One region of the Streptomyces sp. NPDC058459 genome, then DNA from elsewhere that is predicted to be linked to it. Evidence: predicted binding sites of a transcription regulator. Region 1 holds the regulator's gene; each other region holds the start of a gene.

Region 1 (7,425 bases):
TCGCCGAGGAACTGCTCACCGCGGCCGGTATGCACTGGTACGAGGTCTCCAACTGGGCCACCACCGAGGCGGCCCGCTGCCTGCACAACGAGCTGTACTGGCGCGGCGCCGACTGGTGGGGCGCGGGCCCCGGCGCCCACAGCCACGTCGGCGGGGTGCGCTGGTGGAACGTCAAGCATCCCGGCGCCTACGCGGCCGCCCTCGCCGCCGGCCGCACCCCCGGCGCGGGCCGCGAACTCCTCTCCGAGGAGGACCGCAGGGTGGAGCGCATCCTCCTGGAACTCCGCCTCCGCGACGGCGTCCCGCTGACCCTGCTCAGGCCGGCCGGTCTGGCCGCCGCCGACCGCGCCCTGGCGGACGGCCTCCTGAACCCCGGGCCCTACGCCGAGGGCCGCGCCACCCTCACCCTGCGCGGACGGCTGCTGGCGGACGCGGTGGTGCGGGATCTGGTGGACTGATCACTCGCCGGGGTGAATGACTGCGGAACGCCGGTTTGGTCCATAACCTGGTTCGTAAGCTGCCGCTGACCATAAGCGGCGAATGTGGAGGCCACGGAGATGACCGCTGTGGACGAACGTGGAGTCGCGGAGTTCTTCGAGGGATTCGTCCCGCCCGACGGACTCAAGGTGGAGCTTCTGCGGGGGGAAATCGTGATGATGCCGAACCCGGATCTGGTGCACAACCTCATCGTGTTGCTCACGCAGAGGCAGATTCCGTTGCATCGCTGGTATCCCCTGCAGACGCAGGATGTCGACATCGTCGACGAAGCCAGTGAGCCCGTCCCGGATCTCGTGGTCGTGGCTCCTGAAGTCCTGCCCCCTTCAGGACGGCTCCTCCCGGCGAGCCTGGTCACCATGGTCGTCGAGGTGGTGTCCAAGACCAGCGTCGAGCGGGACTACAGCGTCAAGCGATCGATCTATGCCGCTGCCGGTATTCCGGTCTACCTGATCATCGACCCGATCATGGCGCAGTGTGTCCTGCTGGAGAAGCCCACGGGTGAAGGGGAGCGGGCCGACTACAAGAGGCAGAGCAAGCACCAATTCGGTGAGACGCTGACGCCCGAGGCGCTCGGCATCGAAATTGACACCAGCGGTTTCGGAACGCTCCCCGACGTCAAGCCTCGCCGCTTCCCGTTGCTGTGACGAAGTCGATCAGTTCCTCCACCCGCCCCAGCAGCTCCGGCTCCAGCTCCCGGTAGGACGTCACCTTTGCCAGGATCGCCTGCCACACCGCGCCGGTGTTCTCCGGCCAGCCCAGCGCCTTGCAGACGCCCTTCTTCCAGTCCTGGCCGTGGGGGACGCGGGGCCAGGCGGGGATGCCCAGAGCTGAGGGCTTCACCGCCTCCCAGATGTCGATGTACGGGTGGCCGACCACCAGGGCGTGCTCACTGGTGACCGACCGGGCGATGCGCCACTCCTTGGTGCCGGGCAGGAGATGGTCCACCAGGACGCCCAGGCGGGCGTCCGCGTCCGGGGCGAATTCGGCCACGATCGAGGGCAGGTCGTCCACGCCCTCCAGGTACTCCACGACGACGCCCTCGATGCGCAGGTCGTCGCCCCACACCTTCTCGACCAGCTCGGCGTCGTGCCTGCCCTCGACGTAGATCCGTCCCGCGCGTGCCACGCGTGCGCGGGCGCCGGGGACGGCGATCGAGCCGGAGGCGGTGCGCACGGGCCTCGCCGGGGCGGCGGCGGGCGGGCGGACCAGGGTGACCGGGCGGCCCTCCAGCAGGAAGCCGCCCGGCTCCAGCGGGAACACCCGGTGCTTGCCGAAGCGGTCCTCCAGCGTCACCGTGCCCGCCTCGCAGCGGATCACCGCCCCGCAGAACCCGGTACCGGGCTCCTCCACCACCAGCCCCGGCTCCGCCGCGACCTCGGGCACGGGCTTCGGCTTCTTCCAGGGGGCGGTCAGATCGGGGGAGTACTCGCGCATTCTGATGACCATAGGAGAAGCAGCCGCCCGGCACTCAGGACACGCCGAAACGCGCTGCCAGGGCGTCCCGCTGGCGCCGTACGAAGGCCGCGTCGACCACCGCTCCGTGACCGGGCACGTACAGCGCGTCCTCGCCGCCGAGGGCCAGCAGCCGGTCCAGCGCGGCCGGCCAGCGGGACGGCACCGCGTCCGGACCCGCCTGCGGTCCGCCGGACTCCTCGACCAGGTCGCCGCAGAAGACGACCTCGGGGGAGCCGGGCACCAGCACCGCGAGATCGTGGGCGGTGTGACCTGGGCCCACGTTGGCCAGCAGCGCCTGGCACCCGCCCCCGAGGTCGAGCGTCCACTCGCCGGAGACCGTGTGCGCGGGCGGGACCAGGGCGTGGACGGCGGCCTCCGCCTCCCCGGCCGGGACCCCGTGCTCGACCGCGTCCCGCCGCAGCGCATCCCGCTCGTGCCCGGACACCACGTCCAGCCCGACCGCGCCGTAGACCTCCGCGCCGGCGAACGCGGGAGAGCCAAGGACATGATCGAAATGAGGGTGGGTCAGCGCGAGATGGGTCACATCCCGCCCGGCCAGCGTCCGCACCGCCGACCGCAGCGCGGCCCCCTCGGCCAGGCTCGACCCCGCGTCCACCACCAGCGCCGTGCCCGCGCCCACCACCAGCCCCACCGTGCAGTCCCAGCCCGGCAGCCGGCACCGGCCCACCCCTTCGGCCAGGCGCTCCCACCCGAGGTCTTCCCAAGTCACGGTCATGCCCGCACGCTAGCCGGGGACAAGCCGGGCGGACCGCACCGACCTTGCCCGGTGAGCACCCCCCGGCCGTACACTGGCGGGGGGAGTCTGGCACTCGCACGCGCAGAGTGCCAGGTGGTACACCGTGAGGACCGTGGGCGACGTGATGGAGGTGCGCATGCTGAGCGAACGCAGGCTGCAGGTACTGCGCGCCATCGTGCAGGACTATGTCGGCACCGAGGAGCCCGTCGGCTCCAAGGCCCTCACCGAACGGCACAGCCTCGGCGTCTCCCCGGCCACCGTGCGCAACGACATGGCCGCGCTGGAGGAGGAGGGGTTCATCGCCCAGCCGCACACCAGCGCCGGGCGCATCCCCACCGACAAGGGCTACCGGCTCTTCGTCGACAAGCTCGCCGGTGTGAAGCCGATGACGGCGCCGGAGCGGCGCGCGATCCAGAACTTCCTGGAGGGCGCCGTCGACCTGGACGACGTCGTGGCCCGCACCGTCCGGCTGCTCGCGCAGCTGACCCGGCAGGTCGCCGTCGTGCAGTACCCCTCGCTGACCCGGTCCACGGTCCGCCATGTGGAACTGCTCTCACTCGCGCCCGCCCGCGTGATGCTCGTGCTGATCACGGACACCGGCCGGGTGGAGCAGCGGATGGTCGACTGCCCCGCGCCGTTCGGGGACGCGTCGCTCGCGGATCTGCGCGCGCGGCTCAACAGCAAGGTGGCCGGACGCCGCTTCAGCGACGTACCGCGACTGGTCGAGGACCTCCCCGATGCCTTCGAGGCGGAGGATCGCGGTACGGTTTCCACAGTGCTCTCCACCCTGCTGGAGACACTGGTCGAGGAGAACGAGGAACGGCTGATGATCGGCGGCACCGCCAATCTCACCCGTTTCGGACATGACTTCCCCCTGGTGATCCGGCCCGTGCTGGAGGCCCTGGAGGAACAGGTCGTGCTCCTCAAACTCCTCGGCGAAGCCAAGGATCCGGGCGTGACCGTGCGTATCGGGCACGAGAACGCCCACGAGGGACTCAACTCCACGTCCGTCGTGTCGGTCGGCTACGGTTCGGGCGGCGAGGCGGTTGCCAAGCTCGGCGTGGTCGGACCGACCCGCATGGACTATCCGGGAACGATGGGAGCGGTACGCGCAGTGGCACGGTACGTCGGACAGATCCTGGCGGAGTCGTAAGTGGCCACGGATTACTACGCCGTTCTCGGCGTGCGCCGCGACGCGTCGCAGGATGAGATCAAGAAGGCGTTCCGCAGGCTCGCGCGCGAGCTGCATCCGGACGTCAATCCCGATCCGAAGACCCAGGAGCGGTTCAAGGAGATCAACGCCGCCTACGAGGTGCTGTCGGACCCGCAGAAGAAGCAGGTCTACGACCTCGGCGGCGACCCCCTCTCGCAGGCCGGCGGCGCCGGTGGCGCGGGCGGCTTCGGGGCCGGCGGCTTCGGCAACTTCTCCGACATCATGGACGCGTTCTTCGGCACGGCGTCGCAGCGCGGACCGCGCTCGCGCACCCGGCGCGGCCAGGACGCGATGATCCGGATCGAGGTCGAGCTGGACGAGGCGGCCTTCGGCACGACCAAGGACATCCAGGTCGACACCGCGGTCGTCTGCAACACCTGCAGTGGCGAGGGCGCGGCCCCCGGCACCTCCGCGCAGACCTGTGACATGTGCCGCGGCCGCGGCGAGGTCTCGCAGGTCACCCGGTCCTTCCTGGGCCAGGTCATGACCTCGCGCCCCTGCCCGCAGTGCCAGGGCTTCGGCACCGTGGTCCCGACCCCGTGCCCCGAGTGCGCGGGCGACGGGCGGGTCCGCTCCCGGCGCACCCTGACCGTGAAGATCCCCGCCGGTGTCGACAACGGCACCCGCATCCAGCTCGCGGGCGAGGGCGAGGTCGGCCCCGGCGGCGGCCCCGCCGGCGACCTGTACGTGGAGATCCACGAACTGCCGCACTCCACCTTCCAGCGGCGCGGCGACGACCTGCACTGCACGGTCACCATCCCCATGACGGCCGCGGCCCTCGGCACCAAGGTGCCGCTGGAGACGCTGGACGGCATGGAGGAGGTCGACATCCGGCCCGGCACCCAGTCCGGCCAGTCGATCCCGCTGCACACCCGGGGCGTCACGCATCTGCGCGGCGGCGGCCGGGGTGACCTGATCGTGCATGTCGAGGTCACCACCCCGACGAAGCTCGACGCCGAGCAGGAGCGGGTGCTGCGGGAGCTGTCCAAGCTGCGCGGCGAGGAGCGGCCCACGGGGCAGTTCCAGCCCGGCCAGCAGGGACTGTTCTCCCGGCTGAAGGACGCGTTCAACGGACGCTGAGGTCGGGGGGCGTGCCGCGCCCCCCGATCCCGGCCGGCCCGATTCGGACTTGTCAGGCGGACATGACACCATGCGGGCATGTCCTCCGCGCTGGCCGATCTCGTCGTGCACCCGATCGTGCAGGCCCCCATGGCGGGCGGTGTCGCGGTGCCGGAACTGGCGGCCGCCGTCTCCGAGGCCGGAGGGCTCGGCTTCCTCGCCGCCGGCTACAAGACCGCCGACGGCATGTACCGGGAGATCAAGCGCCTGCGCGGGCTGACCAGCCGCCCCTTCGGCGTCAACGTCTTCCTGCCCCAGCCCGCCCACGCCGAGTCCGGCGCCGTCGACCTGTACGCGCAGCAACTGGCCGGTGAGGCCGCCTGGTACGAGACCGGGGCGGGCACCCCCGACGGCTGCCGCGACGACGGCTACGACGCCAAGCTCGCCGTCCTGCTGGACGATCCCGTCGCCGCCGTCTCCTTCCACTTCGGCGTGCCCGACCCGGAGGCGCTGGCCGCGCTGCGCCGGGCCGGGACGGTCACGCTGGTCACCGCCACCACCGTCGAGGAGGCCCGTGCGGCGGAGCGGGCCGGCGCGGACGCGGTGATCGCGCAGGGCATCGAGGCGGGCGGCCACCAGGGCACCCACCGCGACCTCGCGGAGAACGACGGCACCGGGCTCGGCCTGCTTGCTCTGCTCACCCAGGTCGCGCAGGCCGTCGAGATCCCGGTGGTGGCCGCCGGAGGCATCATGCGGGGCGCCCAGATCGCCGCCGTGCTCGCCGCCGGCGCGACCGCCGCCCAGCTCGGCACCGCGTTCCTCGCCACCCCCGAGTCCGGCGCCCCCGAGATCCACAAGCGGGCGCTGACCGACCCGGTGTTCCCGCGCACCGAGCTGACCCGCGCCTTCTCCGGACGCCCGGCGCGGGCCCTGACCAACCGCTTCCTGCGCGAGCACGGACCCTACGCCCCGGCCGCCTACCCCGATGTGCACCAGCTGACCGCGCCGCTGCGCAAGGCCGCCACCGCCGCCGGGGACGCCCAGGGCATGTCGCTGTGGGCGGGCCAGGGCCACCGGCTGGCCCGCCCGCTGCCCGCGGCCGAACTCGTCCGCACCCTCGCCGCCGAACTCAACCTCGTACGCGGTGAGTCCGGGCGCCGGCACAGACCCGGCCGAACCCAAGGAGGGGACGCGCGATGACCGCGCCCGTCTTCGTCGTCGAGCACTTCCGCACAGACGGCACCCGGTACGTACTCGACGGTGCCGAGGGGCGGCACGCCGTCTCCGTGAAGCGGCTGGAGCCCGGCGAGGAGGTCGTCCTGACCGACGGCGCCGGGCGCCACGCGGTGGGCGAGGTCACCGGCACCGAGGGCAAGGACCGGCTGATCGTCGCACTCGGCGAGGTCCGTGAGGAGCCCGAGCCCCGGCCGCGTATCACCGTCGTCCAGGCGCTGCCCAAGGGCGACCGGGGCGAACTCGCCGTGGAGACCATGACCGAGACCGGGGTCGACCGGATCGTGCCCTGGCAGGCGTCCCGCTGCATCACCCGGTGGAAGGGCGAGCGGGGACTGAAGGCGCTCGGCAAGTGGCGCTCCACCGCCCGCGAGGCGGGCAAGCAGTCCCGCCGGGTCCGCTTCCCCGAGGTCGCTTACCCGGCGACGACCAAGGAGGTGGCGGCACTTCTCGCGCGGGCCGACTTCGCCGCCGTGCTGCACTCCGACTTCGGGCACGAGAGCGCCCCGCTCGCCACCGCCGAACTCCCCGCCGAGGGCGAGATCGTGCTCGTCGTCGGCCCCGAAGGAGGCGTCGCCCGGGACGAGCTTGCCCTCTTCGAGGAGGCGGGCGCCCGCGCCTGCGTGCTCGGACCGTCCGTGCTGCGCACCTCCACCGCCGGGACCGCCGCGACGGCCCTCCTGCTGGGCCGCACCGGCCGGTGGTCCTGATGGAACTCGCCCAGGTCCGGCTGCTCGTCACGGACTTCCCCGCCTGCTACCGCTTCTACGCCGAAGTCCTCGGCCTGCGCCCCCAGTCGGGCGCTGCCGAGGGCCCGTACGAGAAGTTCAGCCCGCACGCCGGGTCCGCCGGGATCGCCCTGCAGGACCGGGCGTCGATGGCCGAGGTGCTCGCCGAACTGGGGGAGACCGCCACCGGCCACCGCTCACTGGTCGTGCTCCGGGTGGACGATCTCGACTCCTACTGCGCCGACATCACCGCCCGGGGTGCCGAACTGGCCCACGGCCCGGCTCCGTTCACCGACCGGATGCGGGTGGCTCATCTCCGGGACCCGGAGGGGAACCTGGTGGAGTTGCAGGAGTGGCTGCTGCTGCGCGGCTGACGGCCGGCAGCGGCTCCCCTCCGTTCACCTCGCCGGCCGCCACCCCGCGTCGGCGCGTACGGCGGTGCCGTCCCGGTGCCGGGTCAGCACCTCCCGGTGCCGACCGCC
Region 2 (7,425 bases), on a different contig from region 1:
CGCGTTGCGGTGATCTCTGGCTATGATCATCACAGAGCGAACGGCCGGAACAACTCCGGTACGAACGCCGTGCGTTGGTGGTCCAAGTCAAGACGCCCCGCTTCCTGCGGGGAAATGCAGGTGCGATCCCTGCCCAGCGCTCCACTTCACCCCGTCCCGGGTATCCGGGGCGGGGTGTTCTCGTTCCCGGGCTCCGGCGAGACCCTCACGGTGCCCGGCCGGGCCGGTGCCGGAATCCGGGGAGCGCATGCGTGGAGCCGTTGCCTCACCGGCTCACTCCCGGCCCGGGACTCCGCCACGGGGCCGCCGGGCACTTTCGCCCTGCCCGGGGAGGTCCGGCAGCGCTGCCCGATCACACGGTCGTGCCGCTCGGCCGGTCGGTCGCCGGGTGACCGATCAGCATCGTCGGCGCTCCCGCCACCCGGGTCATGAACACCGTCGCCGAGTGGGGTCCCTGCGGTTTGACCTTGCGGCGCAGCTCCTCCGGCTCGACCGCCGAGCCGCGCTTCTTCACCGTCAGGTTGCCGACGCCACGCTCCCGCAGCAGGGCCTTCAGCTTCTTGACGTTGAACGGCATCCGGTCGGTGATCTCGTAGGCCGTGGCGTACGGGGTCGGGCGGAGTGCGTCGGCGGTGACGTAGGCGATCGTCTCGTCCAGCAGGCCGCCGTCCAGCTCCTCGGCGACCTCCGCGACCAGGTGGGCGCGGATCACCGCGCCGTCGGGCTCGTACAGGTACCGGCCGGGCGGGCGGACCGCCGGGTAGGGCAGGCCCCGGCCCCGGAGGGTGCGCGGGCCGGGCAGGAGGGTGGCGCGGACACCGCCGGGCGCGCCGGTGCCGAACCAGAGGACGGCCTCCTTCACGTCACCCCCGTCCGAGATCCACTCGGCCTCGGCCTCGGCGGGCACCGCCTCGTGCGGGATGCCGGGGGCGATCTTCAGGGCGGCGCGGGGCGCGGCCAGCGCGGCGGCCACGGCCCAGGACAGGGGCGGTGAGTACGCCTCCGGGTCGAAGACGCGGCCGCGTCCGCCGCGCCGGGCGGGGTCCGCGAACACCGCGTCGTACCCGGCGGTGTCCACCTCGGTGACATCGGCCTCGCGCACCTCGATCAGGTCGCCGAGGCCCAGCACCCCGGCGTTGGCGCGGGCCACGGCCGCCGTCAGCGGGTCCCGGTCCACCGCGAGCACCCGGATGCCGGCGCGGGCCAGCGCGAGCGCGTCGCCGCCGATCCCGCAGCACAGGTCGGCCACCGAGGTGACGCCGAGCGCCCGCATCCGCTCCGCGCGGTACGCGGCCACACTCGCCCGCGTCGACTGCTCGACCCCGTTCGGGGTGAAGAACATCCGCCGCGCGTCCCCGGCGCCGAACTTGGCTTCCGCCCGCTGCCGCAGCCGGGCCTGGCCGAGCGCGGCCGACACGAGCCCGGCCGGGTGGGTGCGGCGCAGCCGGGTGGCCACGGCGAGTTCGTCGGCCGGCGCGGTGCCGCGCACCTCGTCGAGGAGGGCCCGGCCCTCGTCGGTGCGCAGCGCGTGGAATCCCTGGAGTGCGGAGAGCTGGTCGTTCACCGGCTCATTGTGGGCCAGTCGGTGGACCGTGCGCCTCCGGCGGCGGTGTCGGGCCGGGACCGGGGCCGGCGCCTGCCAGAATCCGGCAGCATGGGATATGTAGTACAAAATGACAAATCCCGGACCGGCTCCGGGGCCGGCTCCCGGATCGGTTCCCGGACCGGCCGCCGGCTCCGTCCCCGGTCCCTGGTCGTCCGCTGCTCGCTCGCCGTGCTGGCCACCGCCGCCGCCCTCGCCGGCTGCGCGGACTCCGGCCCCGGCGGCCCCGCCCCCGCCGGGCTGGGCGGCCCCGCCAAGGCCCCTGACGCCGCCTCGGCCCGCCTGGCGGAGCGGCGCCGCATGGTGGCCGCCGCCCGCCGGTGGAAGCTCGCCCAGGTCCCGCTCACGGCCCCGGCCCCACCCGGGGTCAAGCCGAGGATCACCGCCCGCGACGGCTTCGAGGTGGACCACCAGGAGGACGAGGCCCTCCCCCCGGTCTTCACCACCGTCCCCACCGACAAGAAGATCGTCTTCCTCACCATCGACGACGGCGCCGAGAAGGACCCCCGGTTCCTCCGGATGATGCGGGAGCTGAAGGTCCCGTACACCGCCTTCCTCAGCGACTACCTGGTGAAGGACGACTACGGGTACTTCCGCAGGAGCCAGGCGTACGGCAACACGCTGGACAACCACACCCTGACCCACCCCTACCTGCCCGGCCTCTCCTACGAGCAGCAGCGCCACGAGATCTGCGGCATGCAGGACGTCATGGAGGAGCAGTACGGCAAGCGCCCCGAGGTCCTGCGCCCGCCCTACGGCGACTACGACCAGGACACGCTGCGCGCCGCCAAGTCCTGCGGCATCAAGTACGCGCCGATCTGGAACGAGGAGGTCTTCGTCGACCACTGGGAGTACCGCGAGGACGACCAGCGGCTGCACCGCGGCGACATCGTCCTCACCCACTTCCGGGGCACCGACGAGTGGGACGGCACGATGGTCGACGACATGCGCCGCTTCCTGAACAAGGTCACCCGCGAGGGATACGCCGTGGCACGCCTGGAGGACTACCTGTGAGGCGCCCGGCGCGGCCGGCCCACCGTGCGGCGCGGGCCGTCGCGCTCGCCTCGGCCGCGCTGCTGCTCACCGGCTGCGCCCAGTCGGTCGACCCCATCGAGCGCCTCGGCAAGAAGGCCGCCGCGGGCGTCCGCCGCCCGGCCCCCGAACGCGCCTATCTCCGCTGGGGCCTCACCGCCCCCCTGGCCGCCCCGCCCCGCCCCCTCTCCCTGCGTGCCGGGACCCGGGTGGCGGACCACGTGGCCACAGCCGACCGGGTCGTCTTCCTCACCTACGGCGAGGGAGCCGTACGGGACCGGAGGCTGGCCGCACTGGTCGGCGAACTCCGCCTGCCGGTCACCGTGTTCACCCGCGCCGACGCCGCCGTCCACTGGCGCGTCAAGACCACGCGCTACGGCCTCACCTACAGGGGCACCCCCGAACACCTGACCCCCGGCGACATCGTCCGCATCACCCCGGACCACGAGGGCGCCCTGGCCGAGCGCACGGTGCGCGTGCTGAAGGAGGTGCAGCGCAGGGGCCTGACGGCCGGAAGGCTGACGGACTACCGCTAGGCACTTCGACCCGTCCGGCGTCCGAGGCCGCGCGCGCCGACAGCACGGCGCGGCCACGCCGAAGAGGTACGCGATGCCGACGCGCCGCACGTCGATTGGCACTCCGCTTGACCGAGTGCTAACCCCGGTCATAGTCTCGGCACTGGCACTCGGCACACGAGAGTGCCAACACAGCGACGGGCAGGTCCGGCACCCGCGACGACGGATCGACCTGGTCGCCACCTCAGACAGTCAACCCCGTGAATTCTCAGAAGGGGGAGGTCGGATCGTGACGACCGCCAGCTCCAAGGTTGCCATCAAGCCGCTCGAGGACCGCATCGTGGTCCAGCCGCTGGACGCCGAGCAGACCACGGCCTCGGGCCTGGTCATCCCGGACACCGCGAAGGAGAAGCCCCAGGAGGGCGCCGTCCTCGCCGTCGGTCCGGGCCGCTTCGAGAACGGCGAGCGCCTGCCGCTCGACGTCCAGGTCGGCGACATCGTGCTGTACAGCAAGTACGGCGGCACCGAGGTGAAGTACAACGGCGACGAGTACCTCGTCCTCTCGGCTCGCGACGTGCTCGCGATCATCGAGAAGTAGTTCACCCCGAAGCATCTGCTTCACCACTGCGCCCCTGGTTCCCGCGACCGTAAAGAAGCCGGGCGGCCGGGGGCGCAGGCACATCCACCCAGATTTTCCGAGAGGGCTCCCGCTGTCATGGCGAAGACACTGAAGTTCGACGAGGACGCCCGTCGCGCCCTTGAGCGCGGCGTCAACAAGCTTGCCGACACGGTGAAGGTGACGATCGGCCCCCGCGGCCGCAACGTCGTCATCGACAAGAAGTTCGGCGCGCCCACCATCACCAACGACGGTGTCACGATCGCCCGTGAGGTCGAGATCGATGACCCGTTCGAGAACCTCGGCGCCCAGCTGGTGAAGGAGGTGGCGACCAAGACCAACGACATCGCGGGTGACGGCACCACCACCGCCACCGTGCTCGCCCAGGCGCTGGTCCGCGAGGGCCTGAAGAACGTCGCCGCCGGCGCGTCCCCGGCCGCCCTGAAGAAGGGCATCGACGCCGCGGTCAAGGCCATCTCCGAGGAGCTGCTCGCCTCGGCCCGCCCGATCGACGAGAAGTCCGACATCGCCGCCGTCGCCGCGCTGTCCGCCCAGGACCAGCAGGTCGGCGAGCTGATCGCCGAGGCCATGGACAAGGTCGGCAAGGACGGTGTCATCACCGTCGAGGAGTCCAACACCTTCGGTCTGGAGCTGGACTTCACCGAGGGCATGGCCTTCGACAAGGGCTACCTGTCCCCGTACTTCGTCACCGACCAGGAGCGTATGGAGGCCGTCCTCGACGACCCGTACATCCTGATCAACCAGGGCAAGATCTCCTCGATCACCGAGCTGCTCCCGCTGCTCGAGAAGATCATCCAGAGCAACGCCTCCCGGCCGCTGCTGATCATCGCCGAGGACGTCGAGGGCGAGGCCCTGTCGACCCTGGTGGTCAACAAGATCCGTGGCACCTTCAACGCCGTAGCGGTGAAGGCCCCCGGCTTCGGCGACCGCCGCAAGGCGATGCTCCAGGACCTGGCCGTCCTCACCGGCGCCACCGTCATCTCCGAGGAGGTCGGCCTCAAGCTCGACCAGGCCGGTCTGGACGTACTCGGCTCCGCCCGCCGCGTGACCGTCACCAAGGACGACACCACGATCGTGGACGGCGGCGGCAACTCCGCCGACGTGCAGGGCCGCGTCGGCCAGATCAAGGCCGAGATCGAGAACACCGACTCCGACTGGGACCGCGAGAAGCTCCAGGAGCGCCTCGCCAAGCTGGCCGGCGGCGTGTGCGTGATCAAGGTCGGCGCCGCCACCGAGGTGGAGCTGAAGGAGAAGAAGCACCGCCTGGAGGACGCCATCTCCGCGACCCGCGCCGCGGTCGAGGAGGGCATCGTCTCCGGTGGTGGCTCCGCGCTGGTGCACGCCGCGAAGGTCCTCCAGGACGGTCTCGGCAAGACCGGCGACGAGGCCACCGGTGTGACCGTCGTCCGCAACGCGGTCGTCGAGCCGCTGCGCTGGATCGGCGAGAACGCCGGCCAGGAGGGCTACGTCATCGTCTCCAAGGTCAAGGACCTGGAGAAGGGCCACGGCTACAACGCAGCCACCGGCGAGTACGGCGACCTGGTCAAGGCCGGCGTCATCGACCCGGTCAAGGTCACCCGCTCCGCCCTGGAGAACGCCGCCTCCATCGCGTCTCTCCTCCTCACGACCGAGACCCTGGTCGTCGAGAAGAAGGAAGAGGAGCCGGCCGACGCGGGCCACGGCCACGGCCACTCCCACTAGAACAACAGCCCCCTGGGGCAACGGACTTCGCCCCGCCGGATTCTCCTGGCGGGGCGAAGTGCTGTCCGAATCCGGACCGCTGCCCGGCGAAAGCCCACCGGCAACCCGCATGCGACATCCGTGCGTCAGTCACTCGGCACCGCCGGGACCACTATCCCTCTGCCACGTCCTGTTCCCGCCGCCAGCCCTTGTAGGCGAGAGGAAGTTCCGTGTAGGTGTAGGACGGGAGTCCATTTCCGAACTCCCGCAGTTTCGCCCAGTCCTTCTTCAGGTCCCCCTCGGTAGGGAACTTCCCGAATTCGATCGCCATGCAGAGCACGTCCTCCACGGTGACGACCGTGAGATCCCGCTCATTGGCGAGAGCCTGACCGCCCTGATCGTCGATGGCGACATACACCTCGTGGCCCTCGTCCTGGAAGTGCACTCCATGCGCGACGACCACCGCCTCTCCGAGATCCCTCGAATCCCGCAGGGCTTCTTCGAGCTGCCGGCCTCGCACGTCCTCGAAAACCTCGATCACGCGAGCCGATGCCGTCCGCGCCTCGATCGGCGGAAGGACGCGGACGTACGGGCTGCCTGTCAGGCGAGTCCACCTGAGTTTCAGTCCGGGGTACTTCCTGTCCTTGCCCACGATCTCGTCAGAGACCTCCTGCGGCACGAGGAGGACGAGTTCGGCCTGGCGGAGAACATTCACAAGCAGCCTGTGGAGGTTGGCACCGACGAAGTGCACGCAGATAACCGCGTCCAGGATGCACAGCGGCTCCGCCTGTTCCTCCGGAGCGATTTCCCCCAGCGCCGGTTCGTGCTTCTCGGGCAAGCCTCCACCCTTCGACGTCCCCCAACAGGGTCAGTCTACTTGCCTCTTGTCGCCTCTTGTCCGGCCACGAGCGACCAGTCGGTCGCGATCGACTCTCTTGGGCTCCGGCAGGTCAGGGAAGATACCCGCCTCCCTGAGACCCGCTTCGGCTTCTTCCGGCTTTCGCCCCTCAAGCATGGCCAGGGCGCGGACTCCGATGAGATTACGCCGGTACGCCTCAACGGCACGTTCGAGAATGCGCCGAGGGGCACGAGGGGAACGAGACGACTCCTTCTCCTGTTCGTAGGCCGGCCCCCAGCCGTACTTCTGCGCGAGCTGTTCTCCGGTCGGCCGCTGCAACTTCCTCTTCTGCTCCGCGGTGAGCATCGACATGGACTCGAGCTGAATGAGGATCACCGGGAAACTCACTCTGAAGTGCCGTGCCAGGAGCGCTGCGGTGCGTTCCTCGATCCGGCCGGCCGTGTGGTAGCGCTCGGTGGACAGCCATGACCTGATTCCCTCTTCGGGCGCCAGAAGGTGACGGGCGAAGGCGTCGCAGCGTCTCTCCTCAGGTGTCCGCTCTCCGTTCAGCTCGTGAACGCGGATACCGTCCTGCCAGAGAAGGTGGCCCAGTTCATGCGCGAAGGTGAACCTCTGCCGCTCGGGTACATCGCATGTCCGCACCGTGATGAGGGTGGTCCGGCGCACCGGATCGACAGCAGTGATGCCGTCGATCGAGCTGGGGAGTTCGAGTACCGCCGTATCAGCGCCGGTGAGCTGCTCGATCAGTTCGTCCACGTCAGCGATCGGCGCGCAGCCCAGGCGCAGCTTTTGCCGCACCTGTTCGGCCAGCGTTCTCGCCTGCTGCTCCCATGCCAGTCGGGTATCGGGAGCAGGGAGACGCCCCTCCGGTCTCCGTTCGTGCGGCGCGCTCGCTCCCAGCTTGTCCAGCCGGGCGTCCAGTTCCACGACGTCAAGGGCGCGACGAACCGCCACCTGGCGCTCCCCGGCATCGCTCCCGTTGATCCTCGCCGCGACCTGGACCCGCTCGCGCACAGGATCGCCGCTGGTCAGCAGGCGTACGGGAATGTCCAGGGCCACAGCGAGGCGGTCGAGTTCGGCAAGCGTCACGCCCGCTCGG
Region 3 (7,425 bases), on a different contig from region 1:
GAGTTGGCGATGCCGTTGTACGCGTCTGCGTACACCTGGGCGTCGATGTCCAGCATCCGCACCCGCTGCCCGCCGGTGTCCCGCTCCGGCAGCAGTCCGCCGTCCGCGCGCCGCACCGCCTCCCGGTCGCCGTCCCCGAGCGCGGCGCACACCCACACCGCGTCGGTGTCCGGACCGATCGCCGACAGCCCCGAGACGAGACCGCCGCCGCCCCGGCGGCAGCTCAGCCCTCCGTCCGGACCCACCGTGTACGAAACCGGGCCGCGATTGGACGCGACCAGCACCTCAGCACCCTGCGTAGCCATGGCCTCAACCTAGCCCGGCCCGTAAACCCTCAAACGTACGCGCGACCGGCGCGCCGACCGCACACGGCCCGCTCACGCCACCTGGCGCGCCGCGTACTCCGCGATCTCCGCCATCGGCGGCCGCTCCTCGGTGTCCACCGAGTAGGTACGCGGCTCGAAACCGACCGTCCCGCGCTCGAACTGGGTCAGCGCGGGCCGCACCAGGTGGCCGCGCGCGAGCCGGAGCTGCGCGGTGCGGTAGATCGCGGCCGCCATCCGGCCGAGCGCCTGCCCGTCCTGGTGCCGGTGCTTGCGCACCCCGACGTCCACCTGGGCCAGCGCGTCCAGCCCGACCAGGTGCAGCGAGTCCACCAGTATGCCCAGCTCGACCCCGTACCCCACCGGGAACGGCAGCCGCTCCAGCAGCGAGCGGCGCGCCGCGTACTCCCCGCCGAGCGGCTGCACGAATCCGGCGAGCCGCGGCCAGTGCATGTTCAGCAGCGGGCGGGCCATCAGCTCGGTGACCCGGCCGCCCTGCCCGGCGGCGCCGCCCAGCGGACGGTCGTACATCGCCTTGACCAGGTCGATCCCCGGGTCGGTGAGCAGCGGGCCGACGATGCCGAGGACGAAGTCGGAGGAGAACTCGCGCAGGTCGGCGTCGAGGAAGGCCACGATGTCACCGCTGGTCGCCAGCAGGGAGCGCCACAGCACCTCGCCCTTGCCGGGCACGGCGGGCAGCCGGGGCAGGATGTCGTCCCGGTGCACGACCCGGGCGCCCGCGGCGGCGGCCACCTCGGCGGTGCGGTCGGTGGACCCGGAGTCCACCACGACCACCTCGTCCACCAGTGGCGTCTGGAGGACCAGGTCGTGCCGGATCACGGAGACGATCTCGCCGACCGTCGCCTCCTCGTTCAGCGCGGGCAGCACCACGGACACCCGCTGCCCGGAGCGCTGCTTGGCGGCCAGGACGCGGTGCGCCGGGCGGTCGGCCACGGACCAGGAGCGGGTGGCGAGCCAGCGCTCGGTCTCTTCCAGCATGGTCTGCGGCTCCTCACGGCGGGGGTGCGGCTGCGGCGCGGGCGGCCGGTGCCGGGGCCGGTCCCCGCCTGACTCATCTCGCGGTTCGGACGACACCGTCAACTCTCCTGGCCTTCGGTTACAGTCTTGTACAGTCTTGGACAACGCCAGTGACCATCGCATGTCGAGGCCACCCGGCGTCCACAACCGAATACCGCTCATCCAGAGGGGCAGAGGGAAACGGCCCGATGAAGCCCCGGCAACCCTCCAGCCGGTCTCCCGTGCGCGACACGTCGCGGCACGCGCGAGGCTCCCGGCTAGGGAAGGTGCCAAATCCGTCTCACGGCGAGATGCGCCGTGGGAAAGATGAGGAGAAAGGGCCTCGCCTCCATGGCTGTGCAGACTGTCGCCACCCCCACCGTAGATCTCGGACCCGCCGCCGCCCTGAGCTGTCGGGAGTGCGGACACCGCGTCCCGCTCGGTCCCGTCTTCGCCTGTGAGGAATGCTTCGGACCGCTGGAGATCGCCTACGACTTCTCCGCGTACGACACCGAGAAGCTCCGGGCGCGCATCGAGTCCGGTCCGGCGAACATCTGGCGTTACGCCCCGCTGCTGCCCGTCCCCGCCGACGTGGCCGACAAGCCCAACCTCAACCCCGGCTGGACCCCGCTGGTCAAGGCCGACCGCCTGGCGGCCGAACTCGGCGTCACCGGTGGGCTGTTCGTCAAGGACGACTCCGGCAACCCGACGCACTCCTTCAAGGACCGGGTGGTCGCCCAGGCGCTGGAGGCCGCCCGCGCCTTCGGCTTCACCACCCTGTCCTGCTCCTCCACCGGCAACCTGGCCGGCGCGGTCGGCGCCGCCGCCGCCCGCGCGGGCCTGCGCTCCTGCGTGTTCATCCCGCACGACCTGGAGCAGGGCAAGGTCGTCATGGCCGCCGTCTACGGCGGCGAGCTGGTCGGCATCGAGGGCAACTACGACGACGTGAACCGCTTCTGCTCCGAGCTGATCGGCGACCCGGCCGGCGAGGGCTGGGGCTTCGTCAACGTCAACCTGCGCCCCTACTACGCCGAGGGCTCCAAGACGCTGGCGTACGAGATCTGCGAGCAGCTCGGCTGGCGGCTGCCTGACCAGCTGGTGGTGCCGATCGCCTCCGGCTCCCAGCTCACCAAGATCGACAAGGGGCTGAAGGAGCTGATCGCGCTCGGTCTGGTCGAGGACAGGCCGTACAAGATCTTCGGCGCCCAGGCGGAGGGCTGCTCGCCGGTGTCGGCCGCGTACAAGGCGGGCCATGACGTGGTGCGGCCGCAGAAGCCGCACACCATCGCCAAGTCCCTCGCCATCGGCAACCCGGCCGACGGGCCCTACGTGCTGGACATCGCGCGCCGGACCGGCGGGGCGGTGGAGGACGTGACGGACCCGCAGATCGGGGACGCCATCAAGCTGCTGGCCCGTACCGAGGGCATCTTCGCCGAGACGGCGGGCGGGGTGACGGTCGGCGTCACCCGCAAGCTGGTCGAGTCCGGTGCGCTGGACCCCTCGCTCACGACCGTCGTCCTGAACACCGGCGACGGCCTGAAGACCCTGGACGCGGTGGCCGGCACCGGTCTCTCCGCGACCATCCGCCCGACCCTGGACTCCTTCCGAGAGGCTGGCCTCGCATGAGCGTGACCGTTCGCATCCCCACCATCCTGCGCACCTACACCGGCGGTCAGGCCGAGGTGGCCGCCGAGGGCGGCACGCTCGCGGAGGTCATCGAGGACCTGGAGAAGCACCACCAGGGAATCGCCGCCCGCGTCCTGGACGACCAGGGCAAGCTGCGCCGGTTCGTGAATGTCTACGTCAATGACGACGACGTGCGTTTCGAGGGCGGACTTCAGACCGCCACCCCCGACGGCGCGGGTGTCTCCATCATTCCGGCGGTCGCCGGCGGCTGAAATTACCTTTGGTAACCGCGGTTACCCTCGGTTCATCCCGGCTCGGCGCAGTTCCTGGAATGGCCTTCTCCGTAAGAGAAACGGAGGGGGCCATTCTGTCTGATTGAACGCGGTAGAGTTGGGGAACACGCTCCCGTCCCGGCAGGCCGGGCGCACTTGATCCATGTCGCGAGCCCGATAAGAAACAGCCAAAATGCGCGGGTAATGTGCGGCATTTGTTGTTTTTACGGGGCCCGACTTGCCCTGAATTCCGCCGAAGTTGCGGCAGATTCCGGACTGTGTCCATCCGGAATTCTCGTCCGATTGACCTGTTGCAGACGGCAGTTGTGCAGATACATTCAGCCGCGGTCGACGCGTTCCGGCGCACGCCCCCGGCCGATTGCAGGGGGGCGAGGTCTGACCCGGGTCCGCGAGGTGCGGGTCCGCGCAAGGGCCAGTAATAGGGGAGTTGGGCATGGCTCAGGGCACCGTCAAGTGGTTCAACGCGGAGAAGGGGTACGGCTTCATCGCGGTCGACGGTGGTGCGGACGTCTTCGTCCATTACAGCGCCATTCAGATGGACGGCTACCGCGCCCTGGAAGAGGGCCAGCGGGTGGAGTTCGAGATCTCGCAGGGCCAGAAGGGTCCGCAGGCCGACATGGTTCGCGTCACCACCTGAAATCTCCAGCACGGCGAAGGGTCCGCACCCAGCACAGGGTGCGGGCCCTTCGCCGTTCTCCCGCACCACCCGCACCGCCCGCACCGCCCGCACCGCCGGGACACGGTGCCGGACGGCGTCATGGACCCGTACCGTCCCGCGCTGCCCGCGCCGCCCGCGCCGCCGGACGAGCAGAGCCGGAAGCGGCTCCGCATCGCCGGAGGCGCTTGCACTCGACCTGGGTGAGTGCTAATCATTGCGTTAGCACTCTGAAGGTGAGAGTGACAACGAAGGACCGGGTCGGTGAGGCCCGCAGGCCGGGTGGGGCAAGGAACCACGAGGTCGGCGAGCCGTCCGTCGCGGGCGCGGGCGCGGTCCGAAGGAATCACCCCCAGTCCTGGAGGGACCACTTCACATGGCCAAGATCATCGCGTTCGACGAGGAGGCGCGGCGCGGCCTCGAGCGCGGCATGAACCAGCTCGCGGACGCCGTCAAGGTGACGCTCGGCCCCAAGGGCCGCAACGTCGTCCTCGAGAAGAAGTGGGGCGCCCCCACGATCACCAACGATGGTGTCTCCATCGCCAAGGAGATCGAGCTCGAGGACCCGTACGAGAAGATCGGCGCCGAGCTGGTCAAGGAAGTCGCCAAGAAGACGGACGACGTCGCCGGCGACGGTACGACCACCGCGACCGTGCTCGCCCAGGCCCTGGTCAAGGAGGGCCTGCGCAACGTAGCCGCGGGCGCCAACCCGATGGCCCTCAAGCGCGGTATCGAGAAGGCCGTCGAGGCCGTCTCCACCGCTCTGCTGGAGCAGGCCAAGGACGTGGAGACCAAGGAGCAGATCGCCTCCACCGCCTCCATCTCCGCCGCCGACACCCAGATCGGCGAGCTCATCGCCGAGGCGATGGACAAGGTCGGCAAGGAAGGTGTCATCACCGTCGAGGAGAGCAACACCTTCGGTCTGGAGCTTGAGCTCACCGAGGGCATGCGCTTCGACAAGGGCTACATCTCCGCCTACTTCGCTACCGACATGGAGCGCATGGAGTCGGTGCTCGAGGACCCCTACATCCTCATCGCCAACTCCAAGATCTCCTCGGTCAAGGACCTGCTCCCGCTGCTGGAGAAGGTCATGCAGTCGGGCAAGGCGCTGCTGATCATCGCCGAGGACGTCGAGGGCGAGGCCCTCTCCACCCTGGTGGTCAACAAGATCCGCGGCACCTTCAAGTCCGTCGCCGTCAAGGCCCCGGGCTTCGGCGACCGCCGCAAGGCCATGCTCGGCGACATCGCCATCCTCACCGGTGGCGAGGTCATCTCCGAGGAGGTCGGTCTCAAGCTGGAGAACGCCTCCCTGGACCTGCTGGGCCGCGCCCGCAAGGTCGTCGTCACCAAGGACGAGACCACGATCGTGGACGGCGCCGGCTCCTCGGAGCAGGTGCAGGGCCGCGTGAACCAGATCCGCGCCGAGATCGAGAACTCCGACTCGGACTACGACCGCGAGAAGCTCCAGGAGCGCCTGGCGAAGCTCGCGGGCGGCGTGGCGGTCATCAAGGCCGGTGCGGCGACCGAGGTCGAGCTCAAGGAGCGCAAGCACCGCATCGAGGACGCCGTGCGCAACGCCAAGGCGGCCGTCGAGGAGGGCATCGTCGCCGGTGGTGGCGTGGCACTGCTCCAGGCCGGCCAGGTCTTCGACAAGCTCGAGCTGACGGGCGACGAGGCGACCGGTGCCAACGCGGTCAAGCTCGCGCTGGAGGCCCCGCTCAAGCAGATCGCCGTCAACGGTGGTCTCGAGGGTGGCGTCGTCGTGGAGAAGGTCCGCAACCTCCCCGTCGGCAACGGCCTGAACGCCGCGACCGGTGAGTACGTCGACATGATCGCCGAGGGCATCATCGACCCGGCGAAGGTGACGCGTTCCGCCCTGCAGAACGCGGCCTCCATCGCCGCGCTGTTCCTCACCACCGAGGCCGTCATCGCCGACAAGCCGGAGAAGGCCGCCGCGGCCGCTCCGGGCGGCATGCCGGGCGGTGACATGGACTTCTGATCCCTCTCGGATCAACTGTCCTAGTCCGGGGCGGCACTTCCCTCACGGGAGGTGTCGCCCTCGGGCGTTCCCGGGCCCGGCCGCGGCCCCCGGTGACGGCGGTAGCCGTAGGCGCGCTCCATCATGTGACCTCCGACGGCTGTACGAGGAGTACCAGTGTTCCCGTCCGGGCCGCTGGGCCCGGAGATGCTCGGGGTGCGCCTTCCACGCCGTCGACGACGCCTCGTCCGCGCGTGGTACGCCGGTTCGGGGTGGACGGACGAGGGGGTCATGACGAGGGGGTCATAAGGGAAGCCCTCCGTCGTGAGGCGCGCCGGACGATGCTGCCGCCTTCCGCCGGGACAGCCGCCGCCACGTCATCCCAGTGGCCAATGGGGGTCCTCCCAGCAGCACCAGTTCCTCCGCGCTGCCCCAGTGGCAGTCGAGGTTCATGGTCATCGGCACAGCCTCGGGAGGACTCCGGCCGGGGTCCACCGGCTGAAGACCGCGAGCCTAGCGGGCGGGGCGAGGGTCTCGCACGGGTGTCGTGGTGTTCTTGCGGGCGGACATGGCTGCCCGGATCTCCTCCGCGCGGGCGCGTACGGAGGGGGTGGGCAGGGGGCCCAGGGTCTCCCGCAGCGTCTGTTCGCCACGGCACGCCCGGCACATGCCGCCGGGCAGGGCCTCGGGGCGGCCCGGCAGGCCGCAGTTCGCGCATTCCAGTGTGCGGTGGGGTGGGGTGGGGGCCGGTTCCGGGGGGAGTTTGTCGGTCAGGCGGCGGCGGAGCAGGGCGGCTGGGTGGTGGATGGGGGAGGGGAGGCCGTCACTGAGGGCGCGGAGGATGGTGTCGTCCGTGGCTCCCCTGGCGTACCACTCCGTCAGCAGCGGGGCCAGGTCGGCGCAGTCGGCGGCCGAGAGGGACAGGGACGGGGTCCTACGGCCCAGGGCGGCCAGCAGGATGTGGGCGCGGGAGCGGGTCTGCTTCGGCGGGGGGTCCGGGGTGTCGCCTCGGGCGAACGAGGCCCACCAGGTGTCGTCGCGCGCGGTACGGGAGAACCACGATCGGGTGATCCAGCGGGTGCCGGTCCCCTCCGACTCCAGACGCTCCCGGCCCCGCCGCAAGTGCCCGGCGTTCTGGAGGCGGTTGAGTGCGGTACGCAGCGCACACTGTCCGTACGGGAGTGTCCTGGCCAGCGTCTTCACCGAGATGTCGGCGCCTTCGGGGAGGCGGTCCAGGTACGCGGCGATGGCCGCCTCACGGGGCGGGAGATGCGTGAAGTCGTGCTTGGTGCGCTGGAGTTGGTCCGGCGCGGACCGCTTGCCGTAGCCGGGGTTGGCCATGGGGTGCGGGAGTGCGTGCGCTTGTAGGGGGGCAGAGCTAAGCTTGGCGTCAGCCACGGGATCGCCCTTTTCGATCTTGTAGGTCAAGCCCCCGCAGGTGTTGGTAGCGCCTCGCGGGGGCTGTTCGTTATGCGGGCACGCTAGGGCCTTGTGACCTTCCGTGGCAAGTCGGTCGCTCCCGGTCAAGTCGCA

What was found. The regulator HrcA, encoded in region 1, represses chaperone genes, less so after heat shock. The targets are predictions, from matches to a motif close to TTNGCACTCNGNNNNNCNGAGTGCNAA.
Region 2: the regulator HrcA is predicted to act here: its motif matches at 3,267-3,293, upstream of groES (co-chaperone GroES).
Region 3: the regulator HrcA is predicted to act here: its motif matches at 4,102-4,128, upstream of groL (chaperonin GroEL).

What each region holds. Positions count from the first base shown of each region.
Region 1 covers NZ_JBHXLV010000113.1:2,478-9,902, forward strand. Annotated here, with positions in the region: gene hemW (radical SAM family heme chaperone HemW) at 1-458, shown strand, start outside; gene ACFWN1_RS20660 (Uma2 family endonuclease) at 558-1,142, shown strand; gene ACFWN1_RS20665 (DUF3097 domain-containing protein) at 1,114-1,932, opposite strand; gene ACFWN1_RS20670 (MBL fold metallo-hydrolase) at 1,967-2,689, opposite strand; gene hrcA (heat-inducible transcriptional repressor HrcA) at 2,847-3,863, shown strand; gene dnaJ (molecular chaperone DnaJ) at 3,864-5,003, shown strand; gene ACFWN1_RS20685 (nitronate monooxygenase) at 5,082-6,182, shown strand; gene ACFWN1_RS20690 (16S rRNA (uracil(1498)-N(3))-methyltransferase) at 6,179-6,925, shown strand; gene ACFWN1_RS20695 (VOC family protein) at 6,925-7,317, shown strand.
Region 2 covers NZ_JBHXLV010000026.1:28,382-35,806, forward strand. Annotated here, with positions in the region: tRNA gene ACFWN1_RS07995 (tRNA-Gly) at 72-144, shown strand; gene ACFWN1_RS08000 (methyltransferase domain-containing protein) at 353-1,672, opposite strand; gene ACFWN1_RS08005 (polysaccharide deacetylase family protein) at 1,655-2,617, shown strand; gene ACFWN1_RS08010 (hypothetical protein) at 2,614-3,171, shown strand; gene groES (co-chaperone GroES) at 3,440-3,748, shown strand; gene groL (chaperonin GroEL) at 3,866-5,488, shown strand; gene ACFWN1_RS08025 (hypothetical protein) at 5,640-6,305, opposite strand; gene ACFWN1_RS08030 (helix-turn-helix domain-containing protein) at 6,336-7,425, opposite strand, start outside.
Region 3 covers NZ_JBHXLV010000182.1:4,616-12,040, reverse strand. Annotated here, with positions in the region: gene ACFWN1_RS25945 (trehalose-6-phosphate synthase) at 1-305, opposite strand, end outside; gene ACFWN1_RS25940 (glucosyl-3-phosphoglycerate synthase) at 378-1,322, opposite strand; SAM riboswitch class I at 1,517-1,674, shown strand; gene thrC (threonine synthase) at 1,692-2,966, shown strand; gene ACFWN1_RS25930 (MoaD/ThiS family protein) at 2,963-3,238, shown strand; gene ACFWN1_RS25925 (cold-shock protein) at 3,693-3,896, shown strand; gene groL (chaperonin GroEL) at 4,291-5,913, shown strand; gene ACFWN1_RS25915 (hypothetical protein) at 6,406-7,233, opposite strand.